3 regions of the Ensifer meliloti genome follow, and region 2 is predicted to be linked to each of the others. Evidence: predicted binding sites of a transcription regulator. Region 2 holds the regulator's gene; each other region holds the start of a gene.

The links. The regulator LexA, encoded in region 2, represses DNA repair genes until DNA is damaged. The targets are predictions, from matches to a motif close to TGTTCNNNNTGTGTTCNG.
Region 1: PZL22_RS07225 (DNA polymerase IV) is a predicted target of LexA. The motif match lies at 3,150-3,167, and genes of this name have one in related genera.
Region 3: recA (recombinase RecA) is a predicted target of LexA. The motif match lies at 3,712-3,729, and genes of this name have one in related genera.

What each region holds. Positions count from the first base shown of each region.
Region 1 covers NZ_CP120365.1:37,497-43,795, reverse strand. The annotation lists gene PZL22_RS07250 (MFS transporter) at 1-33, shown strand, start outside; gene rpmG (50S ribosomal protein L33) at 128-295, shown strand; gene PZL22_RS07240 (PleD family two-component system response regulator) at 782-2,149, opposite strand; gene PZL22_RS07235 (response regulator) at 2,167-2,538, opposite strand; gene PZL22_RS07230 (DUF3572 domain-containing protein) at 2,695-2,964, shown strand; gene PZL22_RS07225 (DNA polymerase IV) at 3,171-4,463, shown strand; gene PZL22_RS07220 (L,D-transpeptidase family protein) at 4,587-5,804, shown strand; gene dnaE (DNA polymerase III subunit alpha) at 6,085-6,299, opposite strand, start outside.
Region 2 covers NZ_CP120365.1:375,563-381,861, reverse strand. The annotation lists tRNA gene PZL22_RS08900 (tRNA-Asn) at 55-129, opposite strand; gene PZL22_RS08895 (membrane protein) at 272-565, shown strand; gene PZL22_RS08890 (hypothetical protein) at 613-960, opposite strand; gene PZL22_RS08885 (calcium-binding protein) at 1,361-2,440, shown strand; tRNA gene PZL22_RS08880 (tRNA-Cys) at 2,485-2,558, opposite strand; gene lexA (transcriptional repressor LexA) at 2,779-3,495, opposite strand; gene PZL22_RS08870 (hypothetical protein) at 3,720-3,884, opposite strand; tRNA gene PZL22_RS08865 (tRNA-Ala) at 3,994-4,069, opposite strand; gene PZL22_RS08860 (DUF1254 domain-containing protein) at 4,251-5,789, opposite strand; gene PZL22_RS08855 (DUF1254 domain-containing protein) at 5,865-6,299, opposite strand, start outside.
Region 3 covers NZ_CP120365.1:654,669-660,967, reverse strand. The annotation lists gene cckA (cell cycle histidine kinase CckA) at 1-1,075, shown strand, start outside; gene PZL22_RS10250 (pseudouridine-5'-phosphate glycosidase) at 1,491-2,423, opposite strand; gene PZL22_RS10245 (carbohydrate kinase family protein) at 2,562-3,521, opposite strand; gene recA (recombinase RecA) at 3,855-4,940, shown strand; gene alaS (alanine--tRNA ligase) at 5,180-6,299, shown strand, end outside.

The sequences.
Region 1 (6,299 bases), 340 kb from region 2:
GTCCGCATCGTTTTGAAACCAAAACGGCCTTGACTTTTCGGTCGTGATTTGTAGTTTCGCGGCAACTTGACCGTGGCCCGCAATCGGTTGTCCACGGCTTTCAATTTTTCATAAAGGCAGGACGACCATGGCGAAAGCTACCACCATCAAGATCAAGCTGCTGTCGACGGCCGACACCGGTTACTTCTACGTCACCACCAAGAACAGCCGCACGATGACGGACAAGATGACGAAGACGAAATACGATCCGGTCGCGAAGAAGCACGTCGAATTCAAGGAAGCCAAGATCAAGTAAGATCGCCGCTTTCTTCGATCGAGGAGCGCCGCCCGCAGGGCCGGCGCTTTTTCTTTGCGCTTTTCCGTTCTTTGCGCTTTTCCGGCGCTTGAACCTGAAACGAACGGAAGAGACGAAAACGCCGCCTCTTTCGAAGCGGCGTTTCGAATGGGGGTCGACTGGTCCGGTTGCAGCACGAGGAATCCGCAAGTCCGAGGCCAGCCGACCGACCCCACGACCCAGGAGATGCGGCGGACCTGAGCATCATGGGGTAACCGAATGCTGTGGAAGTTTCCTTCCTCGCTTATCAGCATTGCCTGAAACTAAAAAAAAATCAATGCATTCTTAATCGCCGAAGAGGGGTTGCTCGGCGTTTGGTTAATTCTGTTTCAGAATCGGACAGTGTCGCCTGCAGATGTGCTTACCCCGGCACGGGCCACGCGAAGAAAAACGGAACCTGAAGGAACCCGCGCGCGAGGCCCTGAAAAGCTCAGCATGTGCGGCGGATCAGGCAGCGGCAGCGACGACGCGGTTCCGTCCGCCGTTCTTCGCCTGATAGAGCGCCATGTCGGCCCGCTTCAGCAAAGCCTCGGCCGTATCGCCATGCGGCCTCAGGGTTGCAATGCCGAGCGACGCCGTTACGTTCAGGACCGTCGCGGCCTGCGGAATGTCGAAGCCACGGCTCTCGACCGCCAGTCGAAGCCTCTCCGCAACGATTGCAGCCATTTCGGGCGTCGTATCCGGCATGACGACCACGAACTCCTCCCCGCCGAAACGGCAGGCAAGATCCGCGCCGCGCACCGTGGCGCGAACACGGTTGGCAAATTCGCGCAGTACATCGTCACCGGCATCATGGCCGTGAGTGTCGTTCACACGCTTGAAGCGATCGATATCCGTGATGCAGATCGACAGCGGACGCCCCCTTGTGGTCGCGCGATCGATCAGCAGCTTCAGGTGGTTTTCCAGATAACGCCTGTTGTGGAGGCCGGTGAGATCATCGGTCACGGCCAATTCGATCGTCTGCTGGACACTTGCGCGCAGGCGATCGTTGCAATGCTTGCGCCGGATCTGCGTGAGGGAGCGGGCGACAAGTTCGTTCGGATCGACGGGTCGCATGATGTAGTCCGTCACGCCCAGTTCGAGTGCGCGGACGATTCTCTCATCGTTTCCCTGCTCGGTTACCAGCAGGATCGGAATGAAGCGGGTCCGCTCGAGCGAGCGCAATTGCGAACACAGACGCAAGGGATCGTAGTCGTCGAAATTCGCGTTGACGATGATCAGGTCGAAACTGCTTTCGGCGGCCTCGAACAGAGCGGCCTGCGGGTCCGATATGACGGCGACATCGGCGATCGGCTTCAGGGCACGGGTGAGCCGTTCCTGTGAAGAAGCGCGGCCATCGACCAGTAGCACGCTGCCGGGCTCGTCCGGCCGATCGACACGGGCCAGTTCCTGCAGCCCGATCGTTTGCGCCGTCTGGGCTCTGAGACGCAGCTCGTCGCTGACGTTCTTCAGGCGTACGAGGCTTTTCACGCGCGACATGAGCTGCAGATCGTTCACGGGCTTGGTCAGGAAGTCGTCGGCGCCGGCCTTCAGCCCGCGCACACGATCGGACGGCTGATCGAGCGCCGTTATCATCACGACCGGAATATGCGCGGTCCGGCTGTTCGCCTTCAGTCTTTCGCAGACCTCGAAACCGTCCATCCCCGGCATCATGATATCGAGCAGGACGAGATCCACCGGCGTCTTTTCGCATGTCGCCAATGCGGCGTGCCCGTCCCCGGCCGTAAGCACGTCGAAATATTCGGCCACGAGCCGCGCTTCCAGGAGCTTCACATTGGCTGGTACGTCATCAACGACGAGGATGCGCGCAGTCATATCGATCTTTCCGGCAGTCAGGCATCGCCCAGGTATGTTTTGATCGTCTCAATGAATTTTGGAACGGAAATCGGCTTGGAGACATAGGCCTCGCATCCCCCTTGGCGGATGCGTTCCTCGTCGCCCTTCATGGCAAAAGCGGTTACGGCAATGACCGGAATCACGTGAAGCTCATCATCTTCCTTGAGCCATTTCGTGACCTCGAGGCCGGAGACCTCCGGCAATTGGATGTCCATCAGAATCAGGTCGGGACGATGCTTGCGCGCGAGTTCCAGGGCTTCCATGCCGTTGCGCGTCTGGATCGTCGCGTAGCCCGAAGCCTCAATCAGGTCGCGGAAGAGCTTCATATTCAGCTCGTTATCCTCAACAATCATTACCTGTTTGGGCATGTCGATCCCTTGCTGTCTGCCGCCGCCTTGCAAGTCTCCGGGAGAGATTTAAGTTGCAACAACGGCGACTCGACCCATTTCGTCGATCGCCAGGCTAGCGCGATTTGGTTGAAAAATAGGTAATTGCGGCCGCCAAACGAGAAGAGAGCGCATATCATGAAGAACGCTGACGATACGGCGATCGCCATCCTCACCTGGCTCGCGAACGAGCCTGAGCTGATGTCGCGCTTTCTGGCGCTTACCGGCACCGATCCCGCCTCCCTGCGCAGCGCCATCGGCGAGCCGGGCTTCATGGGCGGACTCGTTGCGTTCCTGATGGAGCACGAACCGACGCTGATGGCCTTCTGCAACGAAACGCAAACCTCGCCGGAAGAGGTCGTCCGGGCGCACCATGTCCTCTCCGGCCCACGTGACTTCGAGGACTGAATGGTGCCGATACGCGATGTGCGCGGCGCGGTACACCGCCCGACGCCGAATGCGCCCTGACGACCAAACAGTGCCCCGAAGTCCGGCCGGCGATCGGCCCGCACCATCTCAAATTTAACAGCGATATCCAAAACAGCCTCCAGCCGCCGCCTTGAGACTCAGCAGCGTAGAGCGTAAAGTCGCCGCGTTCAACATTTGTTCCGGATATGATCGACAGCGCCGCCCCACCCTCCGGCTTCTGCCGTGATTGCCTCAAGGAGCAAGCCGCCCATTCACGGCGGTGCCTCGCCTGCGGCAGTCCGCGGCTCCTCCGGCACTCCGAACTCTACCGGTTGACCCTCGCGCATATCGACTGCGATGCCTTCTATGCCTCGGTCGAGAAGCGCGACAATCCGGAGCTCGCCGACAAGCCCGTGATCATCGGCGGCGGTAAGCGTGGCGTCGTCTCCACGGCCTGTTACATTGCCCGCATCCATGGCGTGCGCTCCGCCATGCCTATGTTCAAAGCCCTCGAAGCCTGCCCGCAGGCCGTGGTGATCAAGCCCGACATGGAGAAATATGTGCGCGTCGGGCGCGAGGTCAGAGCGATGATGCAGGAGCTGACGCCTCTCGTGCAGCCGCTGTCGATAGATGAGGCCTTTCTCGATCTGAGCGGCACCGAGCGGCTTCACCACGATCCGCCCGCCCGAACGCTTGCCCGCTTCGCCAAGCGTGTAGAGCAGGAAATCGGCATCACCGTTTCCGTCGGGCTTTCCTACTGCAAATTCCTGGCCAAGGTCGCCTCGGACCTTCAGAAGCCCCGCGGCTTTTCGGTCATCGGCCAGGCCGAAGCCGTCGACTTCCTGAAAGCCAAGCCCGTTACCCTCATCTGGGGCGTCGGCAAGGCCTTCGCCGCCACGCTCGAAAGGGACGGAATCCGCGCGATCGGGCAGCTCCAGACGATGGAAGAGGCGGACCTCATGCGCCGCTACGGCACGATGGGCCGGCGGCTCTACCGGCTTTCGCGCGGCCTGGACGAAAGGTCCGTGGAGATCGACGGAGAAGCGAAGAGCGTCTCCTCCGAGACGACCTTCAACGACGACCTGGCGCGCCAGGAGGACCTCGTAGCGCATCTGAGGGGCCTCAGCGAACAAGTGGCATTCCGCTTGCGAAAATCCGCGCTGGCAGGGCAGACGGTGGTGCTGAAGCTCAAGACCGCGGACTTCAAGACCCGAACGCGCAACCGCCGGTTGGAAAGCCCGACCCGCCTGGCCGACCGCATCTTCCGCACCGGCCTGCAGCTGCTCGAGAAGGAGGTAGACGGGACGAAATACCGGCTGATCGGCATCGGCGTCAGTGATCTGGTCGATCCCGATCTCGCCGATCCGCCGGATCTTGTCGATCCGCAGGCCTCCCGGCGTGCCGCCGCCGAGGACGCGATCAACAGGCTGCGCGACAAGTTCGGAAAGACAAGCGTCGAGACCGGCTACACATTCGGCAAGGGGCGGCGCGGACAATAGCCGTCACGGTTGTACGACCGGACGGCTCCCGCATCGTATGGGGCAATTCCTTAAAGATTGAACGGTAGCCTGCTTCCACGGCTCCGCCTTGCGGTGCCGCCACTGTCTGAACGAGGGTAGGTGTTGCGTTTCGCTCTCCGGATGGGATTCGCGGTTTTCGTCATGGCGTCGACGTCCGGGCTTGCGGCCGGCGCCAAGACGCCGTTGCAGGTCGTCGTATCGAGGGAGCAGCAGTCCCTCGTCGTCTATGACGGCGACACGGTGGTCGCCACGTCGAAAGTGTCCACAGGAAAGGCCGGGCACGCAACGCCGACGGGCATTTTCTCGATCCTGGAGAAGCGCCGACGTCACGAGTCGAACATCTATTCGAATGCGCCGATGCCGTTCATGCAGCGGCTTACCTGGTCCGGCATTGCGCTGCACGGCTCAAACCATGTACCGGATTATCCGGCTTCGCACGGTTGCGTGCGGCTGCCGAGCAAATTCGCGGCGAGCCTGTTCAAGATGACGGGCTACGGCATGCATGTGGTCATATCGGATCGGCAGATCGCCCCTGTCGAGGTCGCGAGCGAAATGCTTTTCCAGCCAAGCGAGTCGCGACCGCAGGGACCTGCCCTGTCGGACGTCCCCCTGCGGCCGGCGATCGGGGAGTTCAACCAGAGCGCAGTTGAAGTCGCCATGACCGACAAACGCCCCTCGCCCGTCGCATCCGACGAGGAGAAGGTCCCGATACGCATTCTGATTACCCGGCGCGGTACACAAGAGAGCGTGCGCGACCTCCAGACGCTCCTCAATACGCTCGGCTACGATGCAGGCCTGCCGGATGGCTTCAGCGGTCCGGCGACGGCCGCCGCAATCGAAGCGTTCCAGAGGGCCGAAGCTCTGCCCGTCGAAGGCAAGGTAACGCCGGAGCTGATCGAAGCCGTCTTTCGCCAGGCGGGCCGCAGCGCACCGCTGAATGGCGTATTGCGGGTGCGCCGGCAATTCCAGCCGCTTTTCGAGGCCGAGGTCGCCATCGCAGAACCGGAAACGGCGCTCGGAACACATTTACTGCAGTTCCAGGATCTCGACACGAACACCGGACAGGGCAAGTGGTTCGGCATGTCGCTCGAGAACAAGCTGCCGAAAACGACCAAGAAGCGACTTGGCATCACAGCGGAAGGCGAGCCCGGCACGCTGGAGCGAACGCTGAGCCGCATCACCGTACCCAAAGACGTTCGCGAGCGCCTCGCCGGCCTCCTTGCAAACGGCTCGTCCCTCTCGATCACCGATACCGAATCGGGGCTGGAGACCGGCAAGGGAACGGATTTCATCACCGTGACGAGGGAGCGGCGCGGGTGAGGAATGGGGTGATTTCCGCACCCTGGTTTGCCCCTCATCCCCCTGCCGGGACCTTCTCCCCGCAAGCGGGGCGAAGGGACAAGCGGCAAGCGCCCGCTTTTCGACGGAGTGATTTAAGGGCTGTTGAGATTCGGGATACCCGCCGCGGCTTATTTGATCTCCTCATTCCTGTGCTCGTCACAGGAATCCAGCCAGCCCAAGTCATTGGGCTGGAAGAACTCTTCCCCGCGCCGCAGACGCGACGCTGCTGCATCTCTGTGACAAGCACAGAGAACAGACCTTAAACCAGCTCGACGTCCACCACCCCGGGCGCGGAGCGAAGGGCGGCGGCGATCTCGGGTGAGATCCGGTATTTCTCGTTGAGCTCGACTTCGATCTCCCGCTGTCCGTTGTCCTTGATGACGATAAAGGAAACCAGGCCGTCCCCCTTGGCGTTCAGATGCGAAGCGATGGAGCGCAGCGGTCCGCAGTCGCGCACATAGACGCGCAAGGCCT
Region 2 (6,299 bases):
CCGACAAAATGAAAAGAGCCATTCGGGCTTTGCCGCGAATGGCTCTTTCGAAACTGGCTCCCCGGGCCGGATTCGAACCGGCGACCTATCGATTAACAGTCGAGTGCTCTACCGCTGAGCTACCAGGGATCATCTGCGCCGCAGAAGTGAGGCTGCTAATACAAATGCTTTTCCGATTTGCCAAGCGGTTTTTCAAAAAAAATGACGGTAGGCGGTTGCCGCCCTGTGGAGAAGGCACCAACTGTGGGGTCATTGGTACGAAAGAAGAGTGATGGCGACCGAAGGCAAGAAGAAGCATTTTGGCATCGATCCCAAGACGCGTGAGATCGTGCTTGGCAAATGGCGGATGAGCCTGCCCAATTCGCCGGCATTGCGCGTCCTCATCGGCGTTCTGCTCGTCTTCGGCGGTGTGCTTGGTTTTCTACCGATCTTGGGCTTCTGGATGGTTCCTCTCGGCCTGCTCGTGCTTTCGCACGACATTCCCTCGATGCGCCGACGGCGGCGCAAGCTGGCCGTATGGTGGGCCCGATGGCGGAGCAAGCCGAACTCGTCCGGCAAGTCCTGAGAGGTGGACCTCGCGAAGAGTCTACCAGCATGCGGATGCAGCGCATTTCAGTCGTCGGAACTGCCCGGCCTTCGACGCCGTTTGGGCAGGAGGGCCACAATGACGCAGGCGAGGACCAAAGCGACCGGCCAGAAGTCGGTCGCCTGATCCCAACTCCACTTCCACATTTCATAACCCTCTAGGTGAGGTGGCGGCAGCTTTGCGCTGATCTCGAAATCACGTTTTTCGCGGCCGTGAAAGTGTCCGATGGCGAAGGCGAGGCCGATGATCAGCGCCAACCTTCTCGGCGCAATCACCATGAACAGCAAGGCGACGACTGCTGCAATACAGACGCCCTCGACCACATGCCCGAGCCAATCGAAGTGGCGCTGAATGTAGCCCCAAGGAATATCCATCACATCGCGCTTCGAGTGCCGCCCTCCCGATGAGGCCGGCCGACGGGACGCTATAGCACAATCGCCGATCACGAGACCACATGGTCCTCCGGGTTCTGCTCTTCGTGGACGTCGTCCGGAGCGTGGGCAACCTCTTCCGTCTTTCAGCATCCGGACGCAGAACTTCACCGGAAAGTACAACCTGTAGTTAATCCGAAGTGGTCAATGGACAGGAACATCGCGTTCGGCAACATTAGAGCACTTTCAGGAAAAGTGTGGACGGTTTTCCGTGCGGAAGTGCGTATTTTCAAAGCGTTAGCCCGCTCGTCACTCCGACGAGGCCGGACGAGGTCGACGCCCCCAGGGCCGTCCGGGTCCCCAAGACGAGCATCACCTGCTTTGCAGCACTGTGGAGAGAAAAATGGCGCATCTGATCGGTGGCATCGCCCCTTGGCTCGGGCTCGACAACCACATCTTCGGCACGAACGATCCGGACATTGTCTTCGGAGACCCATTCACGACCGACAATAGCCTGGGAGTCTTCGAAATCGGCGGCTTCCTGTCTTCGGGGCAGGGTGGCCGCGACAGCCTTGACGGGCACGGAGGCGACGACACGCTCTTCGGCGACGCTTGGGCGATCTCCGATCAGGGGCGTGGTGGCGACGACCAGCTCGACGGCGGCGCCGGCGACGACACGCTGTACGGCGATGCCTTCTCGATCGATGTGAGTGACTCCGCGATCGTCGCCGGAGGGAACGATCGTCTCTCGGGCGGCAAAGGCAACGATACACTCTACGGCGATGGCTACAATTGCCTCAGAGGACGTGGTGGCGACGACTGGCTCGACGGCGGCGCCGGAGACGATATTCTCTCGGGCGACGCTTTCTCCCTCGGCGATTTTTTCGTTGGCGGGAACGATCGGCTCCAGGGCGGAGAGGGCCATGACAAACTCTACGGAGATGGCCTCGACCAGGGCGTCGTGGAATCCGGCATCGGCGGCGACGACCACCTCTATGGTGGTTCTGGCAACGACTTTCTTGTTGGAGATGTTCTTTTCTCACGTGGCGGCAGTGGCGGCAACGACCTGCTCGACGGAGGCAAAGGCGATGATGTCCTGTATGGCGATGCAGAGGTCGGCGTGGACACCGCGGGTGGGGACGACCTCTTGATTGGCGGCGCCGGTAACGATCAGCTCTGGGGCGATGGCCGACTTACCGCAGCCTTCGCGGTCGAGACCGGTGCCGATCAGTTCCTGTTTGCGCGGAACAGTGGGCGGGATAAGATCTTCGACTTCGAATTGGACAAGGACATCATCCAAATCGCCGGCTATGGCTACGACGACTTCGCCGATTTTTTGTCCAACATCGGCGACGATGCTGACGGGAACGCTGTCCTGCAGCTGAATGGCACGGTCGATCAGGTCACTCTGATCGGCATCCACGCTGCCGACCTCAGCGCTGCCAACTTCGTCTTTGCGAATGCGGATTTCGCCCTCGTCTGACGAGAGGAAGTTTGTCGGTAACAAAGCTGATCAGGTGTGGCTTTTGGAGGCCTCGGCCGGAATTGAACCGGCGTACAAGGATTTGCAGTCCTCTGCGTCACCACTCCGCCACGAGGCCTCTACGATTTGCGTTTTCAAATCGTGGCGCGGATTTAGAATGATTGACCGCAATCCGCAAGAGGGTACATTTGGAATAGGGACTTTTTTATTCTGTATAAATGTGTCTTCCGTTCTATGACCGGGCGTGGTCATAGCGTCCCAAGGCGCAATACTCCCACGTCAGCGCTTTGAAATTGCGTACTTTCGTAGGAAGCGGCTGCGCACCTGGTCAGGAAGCTCTAATGATAGCGCCGGATGAGGCCGACGAGCCTGCCTTGGATCTTGACCCGGTCCGGACCGAATATGCGTGTTTCGTAAGCCGGATTGGCGGCCTCCAGCGCAATAGAGGCGCCCTTGCGACGGAATCGCTTCAGGGTCGCTTCCTCGTCGTCGATCAGCGCGACGACGATATCCCCGGGGCTGGCGGTGCTTCCGTTCCGGATGATCACCGTATCGCCATCGAGGATGCCGGCCTCGATCATCGAATCGCCCTTGATCTCGAGAGCGTAGTGCTCGCCGCTGCCGATCATTTCAACCGGTACGGATATATCGTGCATATTGTTCTGGATTGCCGAAATCGGCACACCGGCGGCAATGCGGCCCATGACCGGAACGGCGACCGATGCGGCCTCGGCCGGCGGCGCCGGTTTCGGTGCGGGGGGCGGCGCAGCAGGCTTGCCCAGACTGCCTTCGATCACGCTCGGCGAAAAGCCGCGGCGGACCTGCGAAGCGCCCGCATAGGCCTCCGGCAGCTTGATGACTTCGAGGGCCCGGGCGCGATTAGGTAGCCGGCGAATGAACCCACGCTCTTCGAGTGCGGTGATCAAACGGTGGATGCCCGATTTGGACGCAAGGTCCAAGGCGTCCTTCATCTCGTCGAAGGACGGCGGGACCCCGGATTCCTTCATTCGTTCGTGAATGAACAGAAGCAATTCCTGTTGCTTGCGGGTCAGCATGGCGTCACTCCAGAATCGCGAAACAAATCAAGAACAGAACCTATCTGTTCCATATGTGTTCCGCAAGTGCCTAAAATTCCGTGAATTTCGCTTGCTGTTGAATGCCGATCCGCCCCGCGATCCGGCGTGTCGATGGCGATCGCTCGGAATTCGGGGCAGGGGCCGATACGCTCTCGCATGTTTTGGGCTTACGGCGGGCGGCGCAGTCGGTCGCCTATGCAATGCTAATAGGCAAGGCGCAGTCCGCCCGGCGTAAGAACGTCGAATTCAGGCTCGGGATAAGGCCCGTACCACTGGGTGTAGGTCGTGTTGGTCGAGCCTGTGCTGGCGCACCCCGAAAGGGCGAAGAGGGAAAAAATTGCGGCTGCCACCAAAGATTTAACAGGCATGTTTTGCTCCACTCGCGGGAGTTGCCCAGACCTCGAACGGGTCAGACTAAAACTTTCTCTCAAATCAGCTTTTTTGGCAAGCAGCGAGCCGGCAGGGAGGACTGGTGGATGGTGGAGCCGAAGGGAGTCGAACCCTCGACCTCCGCAGTGCGATTGCGGCGCTCTCCCAACTGAGCTACGACCCCACTGGTCAACGATTGTATAAGAGTTTTCGGCCGACCGCGCCAGTGCATTCCACTTGCCGAATGCATCGCAATACAGAGATGAGGCTGACGACTGCAAGCCGCGTCGGTGCCCGCCGGCTGGCAGATAGGGCGGAGTGCAAGGTCACGAACACACAACGCCACTATCGGCTTTCAGCACTGGCTATTGAGCCACCTCGATCGCGGGCGGCTGCCAAGAGCCATCGAGAATTGCCTCTTTGCCCCAATAGGCGCGGATGTAGAGCGAGAACTTCCCGTCCGGCGCGGGCAGCCAGTTGTTTTCCTTGTCGCCCCCGGGCGACTTCGCGCCGGCGTAGAGGGTAAGCGAACCGTCGGAGTTGCGCTTTAGGTTCTTGTTCTTGGTGCCGAGTGAGTAGCGTTTGAGGTCGTTCGCGTGGAAGAGATGCTTGTCGTTGTACAGGGTCAATGACCAGAACCCGTTGACCGGCGGCTCCTGCCCGGCTGGGAAGGTGATCGCATAGCTGCCGCTGCCGCTGAGTTCTCCGCCCGCGCCGTCGTGGTCGGTGTAGAAATATTGCGTCTCGTTCGGCCGGTTGTCGAACATGTTCGATTTTGCCGTTCCGGTCCGGTTGAAATAGTCGACGCCGAACTGCGCATTGTTGGTAGAACGGTTCCATCCGTTCCCGGCCGGACGTCCGTTGTGCTTCCACTGGAAGAACGGCTGGATGACCTTGTCTTCGGTCTCGACCGCGGTCGCAACCAGCACCTTTTTCAGTTCGGGGTCCTTGGAGGCTGCATCGAGCAGCAGGCGGAATTGGCCATAGAGAGCCTCCTCGCCCGGCAACGGATCGACAGTGTCGAGAACCTCGCCGAACTGATCGAAGAACTTATCCGGGACCACCCATTTGGTTTCCTCGCCAGACGATGGCGGTCCGGGAATGTCCGGGACCTTGGCCCATTCGATCGTCTTCATCTCTCCGTCGAAATCCTTCAGCGGATAAGCGACGACCTGGTTGATGACCTCTTGAATCGCTTTCCTGTCCTCGGGCGTGTCGTCCTGGAAGACCCTGGGAATGGCGTTGGCGAGCGAGGTAGGGCAGCGCAAAACATCTGTGATCCCGTCCGGTTTCAGGCCGCTCCACCTCGGACCGGCGAGCAGGTAGAATCCGGGCTTCGAGCCATATGGTTTGCCTAGATGACCGAACTGGTCGGTGCGTGCGTCGTACAAAGCATAGACCCAGAAACGGTCGCCGAAATCCGGCACCTGAATCACGACCGGCTCTTCATCAAGCGCGAAGAAGCCCAAGCCGTAGACGACATCCTGGTTCGGGCACGTGACGAAAGTTTCCGACGGCTCAATGTAGTCGTTGAGCATCGCGATCTGGCCCCGCGGTGCGGCGGGCAGGACGCCGTTGAGGTGGCCCGGTTCCGGTGCCTGAGTGATCGCCGCCCTGCGGTTGATCATGTTAACCATCGGCCAGCCCCAGACGTAGGCCATCTGCGCAACCGTTCTTGCATAGTCGGGAGACATCACGATGCCCGTGGCGGGTTGCGTAACAGTTGCGGATGCGGCGTGCTGCTGTGCCTGCGCCGCATTGGCCGTGACGGCGACCGAGGCCGCCGTCACGGCGGCGGGAACCGCCGCTCCGGCGCTCACCGCTGCCAGCGATGCCGCACCCATGCCGCCCTTCATCAAGTCGCGCCGGGTGATGTCGAGTTGATCATTGAAACTCGTTTTCATAGCATATTCCTCTGTTGAATCGCTCCGGTTGGGCACTTGGACATGGGCGCGTTTCGTTGGGGACGCGCCCCGACCTCACTCCACCCTGACCACATCATCCGGCTTCCAGGTCTGATCGAAGAACTCGACGCCGGTTCCGTAGAGACGCAGCGCTATCAGGAAATTCCGGCCGCCGACGGTTTGGATCCAGTTCGAGTCCTGCGCGTCGGCAGGTTTTTCCGGTCCGAACCACAGGTCCACCGAGCCGTCCTGGTTCGTCGCGACCTTGTTGAAGCCGTTGATGGACGGCATCAGCTGCGGCGCTTCCACCATCGTGCCGTCGGTGATGTTGTAGGCGGTAACTGCCCAGAACAGGGCAGCCGGCGGATTGGGTGGCAAATGCAGCCTGTAGGTGCTGGAGCCGCTGAGGAACTCGCCCGCGGCATCTCGGTATGCAACCGGGTATTTGGAACCTGCCCCCAGCGTCCGCATGACCATTGCCGGAGCCGATGAATAGGCAACCTGGAAATA
Region 3 (6,299 bases), 280 kb from region 2:
GGATGCGACCTTTGCGGATCTGATGGAGATCAAGCGTAACGCCAACCGGGCAGCCGTGCTCGTGCGGCAACTGCTCGCCTTCTCGCGCAAGCAGACGATGCGTCCGACGGTGCTCAATCTCACCGACGTCATCGGCGATCTCAGGATGCTCGTCGACCGGATGACCGGCACCAACGTCAAGGTCGAGGTGGACTACGGCCGCGATCTCTGGCCGGTCAAGACGGACCTCGGCCAGTTCGAACAGGTGCTCCTGAACCTCGCCGTCAATGCCCGCGACGCCATGCCTGCCGGCGGGATCATCACGCTTAGGACACGCAATCTGCCGGCGAGCGAAGTGGCGGCGCTTGGACGGCGCGAACTGCCCGAGGAAGACTTCGTCATGGTCGAGGTGTCCGACCAGGGTACCGGCATTCCGCCGGAAATCATGGACAAGATTTTCGAGCCCTTCTTCACCACGAAGGATGTCGGCAAGGGCACCGGGCTCGGACTGTCGATGGTTTACGGCATCGTGAAGCAGTCCGGCGGCTATATCTATCCCGAGTCGGAGATCGGCAGCGGGACGACCTTCCGCATCCTGCTGCCGCGCCATGTCGACATTCCCGAAACGCAGGATGAGGACGCGTCCGCAGCGCAATCCGCGGCGCCGGCGAGGAGCGAACCGGTTGCGGTGCCCATGCCTCGGGCCGAGCCTGCCGATCTTACCGGAGATTCCGCGGTCGTGCTGCTGGTCGAGGACGAGGAAGCGGTCAGGCGCGGCGGCAAGCGCATGCTGGAGACGCGCGGCTATACGGTTCACGAAGCGGGATCGGGTATCGAAGCGCTGGAGATCATGGACGAACTCGACGGCGCCGTGGATATCGTCGTGTCCGACGTCGTGATGCCGGAAATGGACGGGCCGACGCTGTTGCGCGAGCTGCGCAAGACGTATCCGGACCTGAAGTTCATCTTCGTATCCGGCTATGCCGAAGATGCTTTTGCGCGAAATCTGCCGGCCGACGCGAAGTTCGGCTTCCTGCCGAAGCCCTTCTCGCTGAAGCAACTTGCGGTCGCCGTGCGCGAGATGCTCGACAGCTGACGAGGCTTCTCCTCTGCGGAGCGAATGCCCCTCATCCGCCTGCCGGCACCTTCTCCCCGCAGGCGGGGAGAAGGGACAAGCGGCGCCAACCGAACCCCGCATTCACCGCCCGCCGAGGGAGCGAAGCGGGCGCGGCATATCCCTTCTCCCCGCCTGCGGGGAGAAGGTGGCGGCAGCCGGTTGAGGGGCAATCCCGACCGAGCGGGGTTGAGGCGGTTGGGTTCCCGAGGGATCCCTTCCATGAGCAGTATCCGCCGCACCGGCGCGCAAGAGATATGTGCATGCCGTAGATTTTCGATGGGGAGAAGGGGACAAGCGGCGGCGCAGCGGATCCCCTTCGCCCCGACTGCGGGGAGAAGGTGCCGGCAGGCGGATGAGGGGTGGGCCGAAAGGCCCAATTTGCCTTACCGTTGCGTCAGTCGTTAGCAGCGAGAGCGACGGCGATCCCGGCGGCAAGGCGTGCATTGTTCTCGACCAGCGCGATATTGGTTTCGAGGCTGCGCCCGTCCGTCAAACGGAAGAGGTTGTCGAGCAGATACGGGGTGACCGCCTTGCCGGAAATCCCCTCGCTCGCCGCATTGTCCAGCGCGCGGGTGATGTAGATCTCCATCTCCTCGCGCGGGATTTCGCTTTCTTCCGGCACCGGATTGGCGACAAGCATTCCGCCGTCGATTCCGAGCAGCTCGCGCGTCCGCTGGAAACTGGCGATCGCCGCCGGGCTGTTCAGCATCAGCGGGCTCTTGAGGCCGGATTCACGCGACCAGAAGGCGGGGAAGTTCTCGCTGTCATAGGTCACGACAGGAACACCGCGTGTTTCGAGCACTTCGAGCGTCTTGGGAATGTCCAGAATGGCCTTGGCGCCGGCGCAGACGACGATGACGCCGGTACGTGCGAGTTCGTCGAGATCCGCCGATATGTCGAAGCTCTGTTCCGCCCCGCGGTGAACGCCGCCGATGCCGCCGGTCGCGAAAACCCGGATGCCGGCGCGGGCGGCGGCGATCATCGTTGCGGCAACGGTCGTGGCGCCGGTGCGGCGTTCGGCGATCGCAAAGGCCAGATCGGCGCGCGACAGTTTCATGGCGCCCTGCGTCTTCGACAAAGCCTCCAGTTTGGCATCGTCCAGACCGATATGCAGGACCCCGTGGATCACGGCGATGGTTGCGGGCACGGCGCCCTGTTCACGGATGATCGCCTCGACGCTGCGGGCCATGTCGAGGTTGCCGGGATAGGGCATGCCATGCGTGATGATCGTGGATTCCAGCGCGACGATCGGCGCACCTCGTTGCTTGGCGGCTGCGACTTCATCTGAATATTCCATCGGCAGGGACGGGGAGGAGGGTTTGGTCATGATCGTTTCCTTGATTGATGACATCCTCGACGGCAAAATTGCTCGGGGATGCCTGATCGATTCCGGTGCCTGGAGCAGAGGATGCGGAAGTACCGCTCGCATTCCGTGCCGCGCGGCTCCCGATTCAGCCGCCAAATCTCATGACAGCATTTCCGTTTCCGGCACAAGCTGCAGAACCTGCTCCAGCATGTCCTGCGACATCTCGTCGGAAGCCGCGAATGGCGAATGCAGCGTTATGACGGCGGCCGCCATGCCGAAGCGAAGGCAGGCGGAAAGGTCCGCACCTGCAAGCCGGGCGGCGAGAAAGCCCGAGGCGAGCGCGTCGCCGGCGCCGGTGACGTCGGCAAGTGCTGAAAGAGCCGGCGGCGTAGCGAGGCAGGCACCCTCAAGATCAAAGGCGACCGCGGCCCGGCCTCCGCGCGTCACGACACCGCCGGAAAGACCGGCGGAGCGCAGCAGCAACGGCCATTCCTCGGCGGTCGCGGCCTCGGTTCCGGTAAGCGCGCGCGCTTCCGCCTCGTTCATGAACAGGAAATCGAGCCCGTCGAGGCAGTCGCGGTAGCGGACCACCTTTGCAGGCGAAACGGCGATACCGGCACGTAGCGGGCAGAACTTCGCAGCGGTGCCGACGAGGGCCGCCAAGGTCTCCTGCGGCAGATTGGCGTCCATCAGCACGAGTTCGCTCGCAGCCAAGATCTCGCGCGTCGCCCGCTGCTGCAGCCGGCGCGGCGTAAACAGAGCATAGAGGTCCATGTCCGCGAGCGCGATGACGAGGTTGCCGTCGTTTTCGAGGATTGCCGTATAGCTCGGCGTCTTGCGATCGAGAAAGGTGAAGGGGCGATCGATCACACCGGCAGCTTCCGCGGCGGCCGCTACCGTGCCGCCGGCGGGATCGCCGCCCCGCGGGCTGATCATCGTCACGCGATGGCCGAGGCGCGCGAGATTTCTCGCGGCATTGAAGCCGCCGCCCCCGGCTTCCTCGAACCAAGCGCCCGGATTGCTCGCGCCCGGTGCCGTCGCGCCGCTGATCCGGCCGCGCCTGTCGATATGAGCGCCGCCGAAAACGGCAATGTTCTGCGACTTCACCTGTGCTTGCATCTGGTCCTCGATGAAGGGCGGAGAAAAGGTGGCGAAGTCTCTCTTCCGCCGGCATTCCGATCTATCGTTTCGGACTACCTTTTAGGGCTTTGTCCGGATTTGATCCATCGTGAATCACGAGCGAATCGGGGCGGCGCGTGAAAGCCGGCATGCGTTGACGCGCTGCCTGTGGATACAGTGGATGAAAGGCGTGAACAAGAATCGAACGTGATGAAATATGGCAAGCGTTTTCAAATACTTGACGTGCCATTGCCAAGCTGGAACAAAACATGTACAAAAAGGCTTGCGGCGGCTTCATTGCCTCGATAGCTCCAATAACCTAAAGGTGGACCAATGGCACAAAATTCTTTGCGGCTCGTAGAGGACAAATCGGTGGACAAAAGCAAGGCACTTGAAGCGGCTCTTTCCCAGATCGAACGTTCGTTCGGCAAGGGATCGATCATGAAGCTCGGAGCGAAGGACAGCGTAGTTGAGATCGAAACCGTCTCCACCGGTTCGCTCGGCCTCGATATCGCGCTCGGCATCGGCGGCCTGCCGAAGGGCCGCATCGTCGAGATCTATGGTCCGGAAAGCTCGGGCAAGACCACGCTGGCGCTGCAGACCATTGCCGAGGCACAGAAGAAGGGCGGCATCTGCGGCTTCGTCGATGCCGAGCATGCACTCGATCCGGTCTATGCGCGAAAGCTCGGGGTCGACCTCGAAAATCTCCTGATTTCGCAGCCTGATACGGGCGAGCAGGCGCTGGAAATCACCGATACGCTGGTCCGCTCGGGTGCGATCGACATTCTCGTCATCGATTCGGTGGCCGCACTCGTGCCGCGCGCCGAAATCGAGGGCGAGATGGGCGACAGTCTGCCGGGCATGCAGGCGCGCCTCATGAGCCAGGCGCTGCGCAAGCTTACGGCATCGATCTCCAAGTCGAACTGCATGGTGATCTTCATCAACCAGATCCGCATGAAGATCGGCGTGATGTTCGGCTCGCCGGAAACGACGACGGGCGGCAATGCGCTCAAGTTCTACGCTTCGGTGCGCCTCGACATTCGCCGCATCGGTTCGGTCAAGGAGCGCGAGGAAGTCGTCGGCAACCAGACCCGCGTCAAGGTCGTCAAGAACAAGATGGCACCGCCCTTCAAGCAGGTCGAGTTCGACATCATGTATGGCGAAGGCGTTTCGAAGACGGGCGAATTGATCGATCTCGGCGTCAAGGCGGGCATCGTCGAGAAATCGGGCGCCTGGTTCTCCTATAACAGCCAGCGGCTTGGCCAGGGACGGGAAAACGCCAAGCTCTTCCTGCGGGAGAATCCCGAACTGTTGCGCGAAATCGAAACGGCTCTGCGGCAGAATGCCGGTCTCATCGCCGACCGGTTCCTGGAGAATGGCGGGCCGGAAAGCGACGGCGACGAAGCCGCCGATATGTAATCGGGAACAACCGTCTCGTTGAAGCATGCAAAACCGGCCGTCGTCACCTGCGGCCGGTTTTTTGCTGCCCGCTGGACAGCATGATATGCGGACGATAAAAGCCTGTGGTTCCGACGGCTCGGCCGGCGGAAAGCGTGACTTGATTGAACGCGACGCGCTTTATGCGCGGGGGTGAAGAGTGCGGCTGGGAGCCTGGAGAGATCAGGCTGCCGCCGGAGTGTACACAGATAGGACGCAAGATGAGCGGCGTGAATGAAATCCGGTCGATGTTCCTCGACTATTTCCGCAAGAACGGTCACGAGATCGTGTCGTCCAGCCCGCTCGTGCCGCGCAACGACCCGACATTGATGTTCACCAATGCGGGCATGGTGCAGTTCAAGAATGTGTTCACCGGCCTCGAGCAGCGACCCTATTCGACCGCGGCGACGGCGCAGAAATGCGTGCGCGCCGGCGGCAAGCATAACGACCTCGACAATGTCGGCTACACCGCCCGGCACCACACCTTCTTCGAGATGCTCGGCAATTTCTCCTTCGGCGACTATTTCAAGGAGCGCGCGATCGAGCTTGCCTGGAACCTGATCACGAAGGAATACGGGCTCGATGCCAAGCGTCTGCTCGTCACGGTGTACCATACCGACGACGAAGCCTTCGGCCTCTGGAAGAAGATCGCCGGCCTGAGCGACGACCGCATCATCCGCATTGCGACGAGCGACAACTTCTGGGCCATGGGAGATACCGGTCCATGCGGTCCGTGCTCGGAAATATTCTACGATCACGGCGACCATATCTGGGGCGGACCTCCCGGCTCGGCCGAGGAAGACGGCGATCGCTTCATCGAGATCTGGAACCTCGTCTTCATGCAGTACGAGCAGATCACCAAGGAAGAGCGCGTCGACCTGCCGCGGCCCTCGATCGACACGGGCATGGGGCTGGAGCGCGTCGCCGCCGTGCTCCAGGGCCAGCACGACAATTATGACATCGACCTTTTCCGCGCCTTGATCGCTGCTTCCGAAGAGGCGACCGGCGTCAAGGCCGAAGGGGACCGGCGCGCGAGCCATCGCGTGATCGCCGACCATCTGCGTTCCTCGGCCTTCCTGATCGCCGACGGGGTTCTGCCGTCGAACGAGGGCCGCGGTTACGTTCTGCGCCGAATCATGCGCCGCGCCATGCGACACGCACAGCTGCTCGGCGCGCGCGATCCGCTGATGTGGAAGCTCCTGCCGGCGCTCGTGGGCCAGATGGGCCGGGCCTATCCGGAACTCGTCCGCGCCGAAGCGCTGATCTCGGAAACGCTGAAGCTGGAGGAAACGCGCTTCCGCAAGACCCTGGAGCGCGGCCTCAACCTTCTGGCGGAGGCTT